DNA from 2 places in the Streptomyces sp. NPDC047841 genome. Region 1 is predicted to be linked to the other one. Evidence: riboswitches for the same ligand, from Rfam matches in the RefSeq annotation. Region 1 holds a riboswitch; the other holds the start of a gene.

The links. A riboswitch is a leader RNA that binds a small molecule or an ion and turns the genes downstream of it on or off. The one in region 1 is predicted to bind cyclic di-AMP.
Region 2: linked by a shared signal. The riboswitch ahead of AB0947_RS02930 (transglycosylase SLT domain-containing protein) and the one ahead of AB0947_RS09155 (transglycosylase family protein) in region 1 are both predicted to bind cyclic di-AMP.

What each region holds. Positions count from the first base shown of each region.
Region 1 is NZ_JBEYRP010000005.1:85,334-90,049, forward strand. It holds gene AB0947_RS09145 (septum formation initiator family protein) at 1-5, opposite strand, end outside; gene eno (phosphopyruvate hydratase) at 111-1,412, opposite strand; gene AB0947_RS09155 (transglycosylase family protein) at 1,708-2,475, opposite strand; cyclic di-AMP (ydaO/yuaA leader) riboswitch at 2,480-2,651, opposite strand; gene AB0947_RS09160 (transglycosylase family protein) at 2,835-3,938, opposite strand; gene AB0947_RS09165 (cytochrome P450) at 4,158-4,716, opposite strand, start outside.
Region 2 is NZ_JBEYRP010000002.1:83,842-88,557, forward strand. It holds gene fahA (fumarylacetoacetase) at 1-834, opposite strand, end outside; gene AB0947_RS02925 (HAD family hydrolase) at 1,067-1,879, shown strand; gene AB0947_RS02930 (transglycosylase SLT domain-containing protein) at 1,951-2,439, opposite strand; cyclic di-AMP (ydaO/yuaA leader) riboswitch at 2,445-2,626, opposite strand; gene AB0947_RS02935 (polyprenyl synthetase family protein) at 3,170-4,180, shown strand; gene AB0947_RS02940 (DUF2092 domain-containing protein) at 4,437-4,716, shown strand, end outside.

The sequences.
Region 1 (4,716 bases):
GCCATCTGGCTCTCCGCCTCCCCTTTCACACGCGCGTACGTCCCCGGACACGGTACGGGACCGAGCACGGGGACGTACGTACGACTGGCTGAGCCCTACGCCAGGATGGGTCAGCCCTTGGAGATCCCGCCGCGGAAACGCGGGAACGCGCTGCGGCCCGCGTACACCGCCGCGTCGTCGAGGATCTCCTCGATGCGCAGCAGCTGGTTGTACTTGGCGACGCGCTCGGAGCGGGCCGGGGCGCCGGTCTTGATCTGGCCGCAGTTGGTGGCGACGGCCAGGTCGGCGATGGTGACGTCCTCGGTCTCGCCGGAGCGGTGCGACATCATGCACTTGAAGCCGTTGCGCTGGGCCAGCTCGACGGCGTCCAGGGTCTCGGTCAGCGAGCCGATCTGGTTGACCTTGACCAGCAGGGCGTTGGCGGCGCCCTCCTCGATGCCGCGGGCGAGGCGCTCGGGGTTGGTGACGAACAGGTCGTCGCCGACCAGCTGGACCTTGTCGCCGAGCTTGTCGGTGATGACCTTCCAGCCGGCCCAGTCGTCCTCGAACAGCGGGTCCTCGATGGAGACGAGCGGGTAGGCCGCCACGAGCTCCTCGTAGTACTCCGTCATCTCGGCGGCGGAGCGCTCCTTGCCCTCGAAGAGGTACTTGCCGTCCTTGTAGAACTCGGAGGCGGCCACGTCGAGCGCGAGGGCGATCTGCTGGCCGGCGATGTAGCCGGCCTCCTTGATGGCCTCCAGGATGAGGTCGAGGGCCTCACGGTTGGAGCCGAGGTTCGGGGCGAAGCCGCCCTCGTCGCCGAGGCCGGTGGACAGGCCCTTGCTCTTCAGGACCTTCTTCAGGGTGTGGTAGACCTCGGTGCCCCAGCGCAGGGCCTCGGAGAAGGACTCCGCGCCGATCGGGGCGATCATGAACTCCTGGATGTCCACGTTGGAGTCGGCGTGCGAGCCGCCGTTCAGGATGTTCATCATCGGCACCGGCAGCAGGTGCGCGTTCGGGCCGCCCAGGTAGCGGAAGAGGGGGAGGTCGCTGGCCTCGGAGGCGGCGTGCGCGACGGCGAGCGAGACGCCGAGGATGGCGTTGGCGCCGAGGGAGCCCTTGTTGTCGGTGGCGTCCAGGTCGAACATGGCCTGGTCGATCAGGCGCTGCTCGGTGGCGTCGTAGCCGACCAGCTCGGGGCCGATCTGCTCGATCACGGCGAGGACGGCCTTCTCGACGCCCTTGCCCTGGTAGCGGTTCGGGTCGCCGTCGCGGAGCTCGATGGCCTCGAAGGCGCCGGTCGAGGCGCCGGACGGGACGGCGGCACGACCCGTGCTGCCGTCGTCGAGGCCGACCTCGACCTCGACCGTGGGGTTGCCTCGGGAGTCCAGGATTTCCCGGGCTACGACGACGTCGATGGACGGCACGAGCATCTCCTTCTTGGATGTGACGCTGGAAGTGCGGGGCGGTGTGCCTTACGGCTGTGCCTTGCGACTAGAGCCTAACCGTCCCGGGGGCGTCGGCCACCGACCGACCGTCCCGTGGACACGCCGACGGTACCTTTTGTTTCTCGCCGAAACAAAGGGTTCCGGGCCGGTGGACGCAAAAAGCCCCGCCCTGGTGCGTACGGGGGAACACGCACCGGGCGGGGAGCCCGTGGGGACGGGGGTACGGCCCGCTGGGGGCCTTCAGCGGGCCCGCGCGCGGGCGCGGGCCGCCGGGCGGGTCTTACTTCAGGTGCAGCTGCTGACCGGGGTAGATCAGGTTGGCGTCCTCGACGATGTCCTTGTTCAGCTCGAACAGCTTCTGCCAGCCGCCCTGCACGTGGCGCTTGCCGGCGATGGAGCTGAGGGTGTCACCGGTGACGACCTTGTACTCGCCGTCGCCCTTCTTGACCTTCTTGCCGGTCGGGGTGGTGACGGTCTTGCCCTGGCCCTTGCTCGCGCTCGCGGCCGGACGCTCGGCGGAGCGGGAGGCGGCCTGCTCGCCGGTGGAGCGGGTGGCGGTGGAGCTGCCCGAGCCCGTGGAGCTGCCCGAGCCGGTGGAGGTGCTGGAGCCGGTGGAGGTGCTGGAGCCGTTGGAGGTGCTCGGGGTGGAGGTGCTCGGCGCGGAGCCGTTGTACGGAGTGCCGGACAGGCCCGTGCCGCAGACCGGCCAGGCGCCCTTGCCCTGAGCGGCGAGGACCTTCTCGGCGACGGATATCTGCTGCGCCTTGCTCGCCTTGTCGGCGGTGCCGGCGTACTGCGTGCCGCCGTACGCGGCCCAGGTGGAGGCGGAGAACTGCAGACCGCCGTAGTAGCCGTTGCCGGTGTTGATGGACCAGTTGCCACCGGACTCGCACTGGGCGACCGTGTCCCACTGGGAGGCGGTGGCGGCGGAGGCGTTGCCGGCCGCCATCAGCGGAGCGGCGACGGCGGCACCGGTGACACCGGCGAGCGCGACGGCGCGGACGGCCTTGGACGGACGACGGTGCTTGCCCTTGCTGGAAAACAGCATGGATCGATCCCCTCACCGACGCCTGCGAGGTGAGCTGTCGGGTTCGGGCCGGTTGAGTTGCCCGGCCGCACTCCGCTCACGCGGGTGCGGCTTCACCCCGAGCCGGTTCCGGCATCAACTGCCGGGCCCGGCACCTACCTTGGGTCCCCCGCTCCTGCCTACGGCGCTTGACGCGACGACTGTTCCCGGGCAACCGCTGGCAGGATTCGGCGTTGCGGCTGCCGGGGCTCGTGGTGACGAGCGATCACGACCGTAGACACGCGATCCGCGGAATATCAAAGACGATCAGGGCTTCTGAGACTCATCCCACACTTTCGCCAAACCGGACATTAGGGCGCTAAGCGGGACGCCAACTCCCCCTACTTCGCGCCCGTTTCGCCCCCGACTTCCAGGGTCTGACCGGCACTGATGTGATTCGGGTCGGTCCCGATGGCCTTCTTGTTGCCGGCGTACAGCGCGCGCCATCCGCCGTCGACGTCAAGGGAGTCGGCGATGGAGGCCAGCGTGTCGCCCTGACGGACCGTGTACGTGTCCGTGTCATGGGAGGCGTGCCGGCCGGAAGACGCGGCGTTCTGACCGTTTGTCACGCTTTCGCCCCCGCTGCCCTCGTCCGCGCTCGGGCCCCGGTGGCGTCCGCCGCCGAGGGACCCGGTGTCGACCAGGCTCCAGGAACCGGCGGCCTGCTGCGGGTCGTTCCCGACCCCGGTGTCCGGGGTGGCGGTGGGCACGCTGCCGGTTCCCTGCGGGCTTCCGGCGTCCGGAGTGGTGGACTTGTCGGACTTGGGGGTGTCGGTACCTGTCGAACCGGTGGCCGTACCGGCGCCCTTGTCCGGCTTGGCGCTCGGAGTGGTGGTGGCCTCGCCCGAGGAGGACCCGGCCCCGGAGCCGGAGTTGGCGTCGGAGTCCGCGTCCGCGGAGGGCGACGAATCCGGCAGACCGGACGAGCCGGAGCTGCCGGAGGAACCGGATGTACCGGAGTTGCCCCCCGATCCGGACGTTTTACCCGAACCGCCCGTACTGCCCGAACCGCCCGCGCTGCCCGAACCGCCTGAACCGCCGACGCCCGTGTCGACGTGCGTCGAACCCGAGCCCTCGGTGAGACCGGACAGCAGGGCGCAGGTGGCCCAGGGCGTGGTGCCCTTGTCGGCGAGGATCTTCTCGGCGACGGCGATCTGCTGGTTGCGGCTCGCCTGGTCGGGGCTGGCCGCGTACTGGCCGCCGCCGTAGGCGTTCCAGTCCTCCTGCGAGATCTGCAGGCCGCCGTAGTACCCGTTGCCGGTGTCCGCGCTCCACGAGCCGCCGCTCTCGCACTCGGCCACCTTGTCCCACGTGGTGCCGTCGGCCGCGTTGGCGCTCGCCGCGCCGAGCAGCGGGATGGCGATGGCGGAGCCGGTCACTCCGGCCGCGACGAGGAGAGCCGGGGCCTGGCGGGGGCGACGGTGTCGGCCGTTCCCGGAGAGCATGCAGAAGCCTTTCGAGCGACAGCAGGACCGGCGCGGCGGACGGAGCCGGTCGCCGCGCTGATGGGTGAACGTATCGGCAGACGATCACTTGTCACAAGTTCATGCCGCACAGATCACGTGAAGATCACAGAGGTGAACGTCTGTCATGTTCCCTTGCAGAAGCCTGTGCGGGGTCCTGCCGTACCAGGTCGGACGGTGTGTCCGGCAGGCGCGCGCTGTTCAGGCGCCGCCGGGTGTGAACTCCACCGGCAGGGTGCGCAGGCCGCGCATGATGAGTCCGCCGCGCCAGCGCAGTTCGGCCGGGTCCGCGGCCAGCCGCAGATCGGGCAGCCGGGTGAGCAGGGTGGCGAGCGCGGTCTGGCCCTCCAGCCGGGCGAGCGGCGCGCCGAGGCAGTAGTGGATGCCGTGGCCGTAGCCGAGGTGCTGGTTGTCGCGGCGGGCGAGGTCCAGCACGTCCGGGTCGGCGAACCGCTCCGGGTCCCGGTCGGCGGCGGCGAGGACCACGAGCACCGGGTCGCCCGGCGCGATCCGCTGTCCGCCGATGGTGAGCGGCTCGGTGGCGAACCGCCAGGTGGCCAGCTCCACCGGGCCGTCGTAGCGCAGCAGTTCCTCCACGCCGGTCGCCAGCAGGTCCGTCTCCCGGCGTGCCAGGGACTCCTCCAGCCTCCGGCGCTGCGCGGGGTGTGTGAGCAGGGCGTAGGTCCCGTTGCCGATGAGGTTGACGGTGGTCTCGAAGCCGGCGAACAGGAGGATGAAGGCCATGGCGGCGGCCTCGTTC
Region 2 (4,716 bases), on a different contig from region 1:
GTAGGGCAGCAGCGGGTGCGTACGCTCGGGAGGCGCCACGCGCGCGTGCTCCAGCGCCTCCAGCGGTGTGATCCACGCCGACACCGAGGTCGCGAAGGACTTGCCGAGGAACGGGCCGAGGGGGACGTACTCCCAGGCCTGGATGTCGCGCGCGGACCAGTCGTTCAGCAGGCACAGCCCGAAGACGTGCTCCCGGAAGTCGCCGAGCGCGACCGGGGCGCCGAGCCGCGACGGCACGCCCACGACGAAGCCGACCTCGGCCTCGATGTCCAGCCGGATCGAGGGGCCGAAGACGGGCGCGGGGTCGGCCGGGCCCTTGCGCTGCCCGCACGGGCGTACGACGTCCGTGCCGGAGACGACGACGGTGCCGGAGCGGCCGTGGTAACCGATCGGCAGGTGCTTCCAGTTGGGGGTGAGGGAGTCCTCGGCGTCGGGGCGGAAGATCCGGCCGACGTTGCGGGCGTGGTTCTCCGAGGCGTAGAAGTCGACGTAGTCCGCGACCTCGAAGGGCAGGTGCAGGCTCACCTCGGACAGGGGGTGGAACAGCGGCTCGACGGTCGCGCGGTGCGCCGGGTCGGTGACCCAGGACGCGACGGAGCGCCGTACGTCCGACCAGGTGGCGCGGCCGGCGGCCAGCAGCGGGTTGAGGGTGGGCCGGGCGAGCAGCGGCTGGTGGGGCGAGCCGAGCGCGGCGGCCGCGGCGCCCGCGTCGAGGACGTGGTTCCCGAGCCGGACGCCGATCCTCCGCTCCGTGCTGCCGGAGGGCGAGAACACGCCGTAGGGGAGGTTGTGCGGACCGAAGGGGTCGCCCTCGGGGACGTCGAAGGGGGGCATGGGGTGCTGCCTCACTCTCATCCGGGCCATGCATGGCACTGCGTTCCATGTGGTCGGGCCACACGTTACGGCCGAGGCGCGTGTCTTGGGCAGTGCCTCACCCGGGGCTCGGCAGGTCTGGGCCGAGCGGTGCCCATCGCGCCAACAGCGGTGAGCGGTTGGGCGGGAGCGGCACGTAAGTGCGGGGAACGACAGATGAGTCGGCGGGGCGTGCTGTCCGTATTCTCTGATCATGGCACCCACCCCGGCATATGCACTGATCGCCACCGACCTGGACGGGACGCTGCTGCGCGGCGACGACACCGTCTCGGACCGGTCCCTCGCCGCGCTCGCGCGGGTGGCGCGGGCCGGTGCCCGCCACCTGGTGGTGACGGGCCGCCCGGCCCCGCGGGTGCGGTCGCTGCTCGCGGACCTCGGCGGTGCCGGGCTCGCGGTGTGCGGACAGGGGGCCCAGGTCTACGACGCCGCGACCGACCGTCTGCTGTGGTCCGTCCGGCTGGACCGGGAGCTGGCCGAGACGGCGCTCGGCAAGATCGAGGCGGAGGTGGGGGAGGTCTACGCGGCGGTCGACCAGGACGGCGTGGACGGGCTCACGCTCATCGAGCCCGGCTACCGGATGCCCCACCCGACACTGCCCGCGGTGCGGGTCGGCCGGCGGGACGACCTGTGGTGCGCGCCCATCAGCAAGGTGCTGCTGCGGCACGCCACCCTGTCCGACGACGAGCTGGCGGCCGTGGCCCGCGCGGCGGTGGGCTCGCTCGCGACGGTCACGATGTCGGGGCCGGGCACGGTGGAGCTCCAGCCGTGCGGGGTGACGAAGGCGACCGGGCTGGCGCTGGCCGCGGAACGGCTCGGGATCGCCGCCGAACGGGCCCTCGCGTTCGGCGACATGCCCAACGACATCCCGATGTTCGACTGGGCCGGGCGCGGTGTCGCCATGGCCGGCGCGCACCCGGAACTGAAGGCGGTGGCCGACGAGGTCACCTCGTCGAACGAGGACGACGGCGTCGCCGTCGTCCTCGAACGACTCTTCCCGACCGGCTGACCGGCTGACCGGGACACCGGCAGCGCCCGGTCAGGCGGCCGGCCGGTGCCCGGTCAGGCCGCCGGTGCCCGTCAGTACGCGCCGAACACGTTGTCGATGGACCCGTACCGCGCGGCCGCGTAGTTGCAGGCGGCGGTGATGTTGGCGACCGGGTCGTAGATGTCGAAGGACGTCCCGGCCACGTGGTACGCGTTGAACGTGGGGTCGATGACCTGGAGCAGGCCCTTGGACGGGATGCCCTTGGCGGCGTTGGAGTCCCAGAGGTTGATGGCCTTCGGGTTGCCCGAGGACTCGCGGATGATGTTGCGGTGGATGCCGTTGTACGTGCCCGGGATGTGCTTCTCGGCCATGATCGCCAGTGACTCGCGGATCCAGCCGTCGAGGTTGTTCGGGTAGCCGGCCGGGGTGGTGGCCGGCGTGGTGGTGGTGCGGGGGGCCGCGGAGGCGTCGGCCGCGCCGATGAGCGGCAGGGCGAGGACGGCGGCACCGGTGCCGACGGCGGTGAGCGCGCGGACCAGGCGGCTGTTCCGGGTACGGCGGGGCTGGGCGACAGCAGACATGGGGGCGTTCCTCTCCGGCGCCTGCGAGGTGAGCTGTCGGGTTCGGGCGGGGAGATGCCCGGCCGTGCCCCTGACGGAGGCATGGCTTCACCCCTAGCCGTCCCGGCGCGGCGTGTGCCGTTCCGGACCGGCGGCTTACCTGGGTCCCCCGCTCCTGCCGTACGAATGAGTTCGTCGATGGGTATGCGGGCGGCGGCAGGATTCGGCGTCCGCCCGACGGCCCGGAACGTATGCGAGAGCACATGTCGGGAACAAGGGCCGGATTCATACAACGTGCGATTTGACCTTGATCGATGCCGTATGAGGTGCTTGATCCTTTGCGGTTGCCAATCCTCAACTCGCCGACACGGCAAGGGGTTGCGAGAACCGGGCCGGGCGGCCGGGCCGGCCGGGCGCGTGACCCAACTCACGAAATGGCAAACAGTTTTAAATCGGATATGAGGGATTAGGGGGATTTGCACCGGAAGTCGGGGTGGTGGCGGAACCTGGCATATGGGGGGCGTCGTTGCCGAGGCGAGGGCACAGTGTCCGGATTACTCTTATATGGATAAAAATCCGCTCACACTGTGTGATCAAAACCATGCCGGTCATGATCCGGTATCGCCCAGGCTGGACCGGTGGGCGCTATCGGTGATCGAAACAGGACCGGATACGCTGACTTGAGTGATGGCAGCGACCTATCGACAAACCGTGTAACCGCCAGCAGACACCAGCAGACAGGAGACCCCTCGTGACCGTCGTCGGGCCGTTCGGGCTGAGCGTGCGGGACCAGGCTCTGGAAGCCGATGTCCAGGCCGGATTGGCGGCTGTCGAGGAAGGCTTGCTCGAAGCCACCAAGAGCGAGGTCCCGTTCATCACGGAGGCAGCGCAGCACCTGGTGCGGGCGGGCGGGAAGCGGTTCCGGCCACTGCTCGTGATGCTCGCGGCCCAGTTCGGCGACCCCTACGCCCCGGGCGTGGTGCCCTCGGCCGTGGTCGTGGAGCTGACCCACCTGGCCACGCTGTACCACGACGACGTCATGGACGAGGCGGCCGTACGGCGTGGCGTGGACAGCGCCAACACCCGCTGGGGCAACTCCGTCGCGGTCCTCACCGGCGACTTCCTCTTCGCCCGCGCGTCCCAGATCCTCGCCGACCTCGGTCCCGAGGCGGTCCGGGTGCAGGCCCTCGCCTTCGAACGGCTCGTCACCGGCCAGATCCTGGAGACCGCGGGTCCCTCGGACGGCCGAGACCCGGTCGAGCACTATCTGGACGTGCTCGCCGGCAAGACGGGCTCCCTGGTGGCGGTGTCGTGCCGGTTCGGCGCGATGATGTCCGGCGCGGACGAGACGGTCGTCGACGTCCTCACCCAGTACGGGGAACGCCTCGGCGTCGCCTTCCAGCTCGCGGACGACGTCCTGGACATCGCCTCCGACTCCCACGAGTCCGGCAAGACCCCGGGCACCGACCTGCGGGAGGGCATCCCGACCCTGCCGGTGCTCCGGCTGCGCGAGCGGGCCGCCCGGCTGGGCCTGGCCGAGGACGTCGCGCTGTGCGCGCTGCTGGACTCCGACCTCAGCGACGACGCCCGGCACGCCGAGGCGCTGGCCGCGCTGCGCGCGCACCCCGCGCTGGAGCAGGCCCGCCGGGACACCGTGCGGTACGCGGAGGAGGCGCGGGCCGCGCTCGCCCCGCTGCGCGAGTGCGATGCCAAGGCGGCGCTGATCGAGCTGTGCGACGCGGTCGTGCACCGCGCCGGCTGACCGGGCCGGTCACCCGTACGGGCCCCGGCGTCCGGCGCGACCCCTACGGGTCGGGCGGAGGAACCACCGCCGGATGTCATACCGCAGGTGTAGACGGAGTTGGCTCCGTGGTCTGACGCTTGTGCACAGCCGATTTGGTCAGATGGACATCACGGAAATCACCACTCCTCACCGTTTCGGGTGAGAATGGCGGCTCAGGGTGGACCAGCGGACCAGGGTGAGGACAGCCGCCGCCGACGACGGAGGTAAGGCACACATGGCACCGTACGAATCCGACGACGCAGTGGGCGCCGCGCGGGACGAGCACCCGCGCTCGGGCCGGCGCAAGGCCGCCCGGTACGCCGTGCCGGTCGCGGTGGTGGGGGTGGCGGCGGCCACGATCGGGCTGGTCCCGGCGCTCGCCGACTCCGGTGACCCCGACCTGCCGAGGATCAGCGCCCAGCAGCTCATCGAGAAGATCGCCAAGTCGGACGTGCAGCAGCTGTCCGGCACGGTGAAGGTCAGCACCGACCTCGGCCTGCCCGATTTGGGCGGCC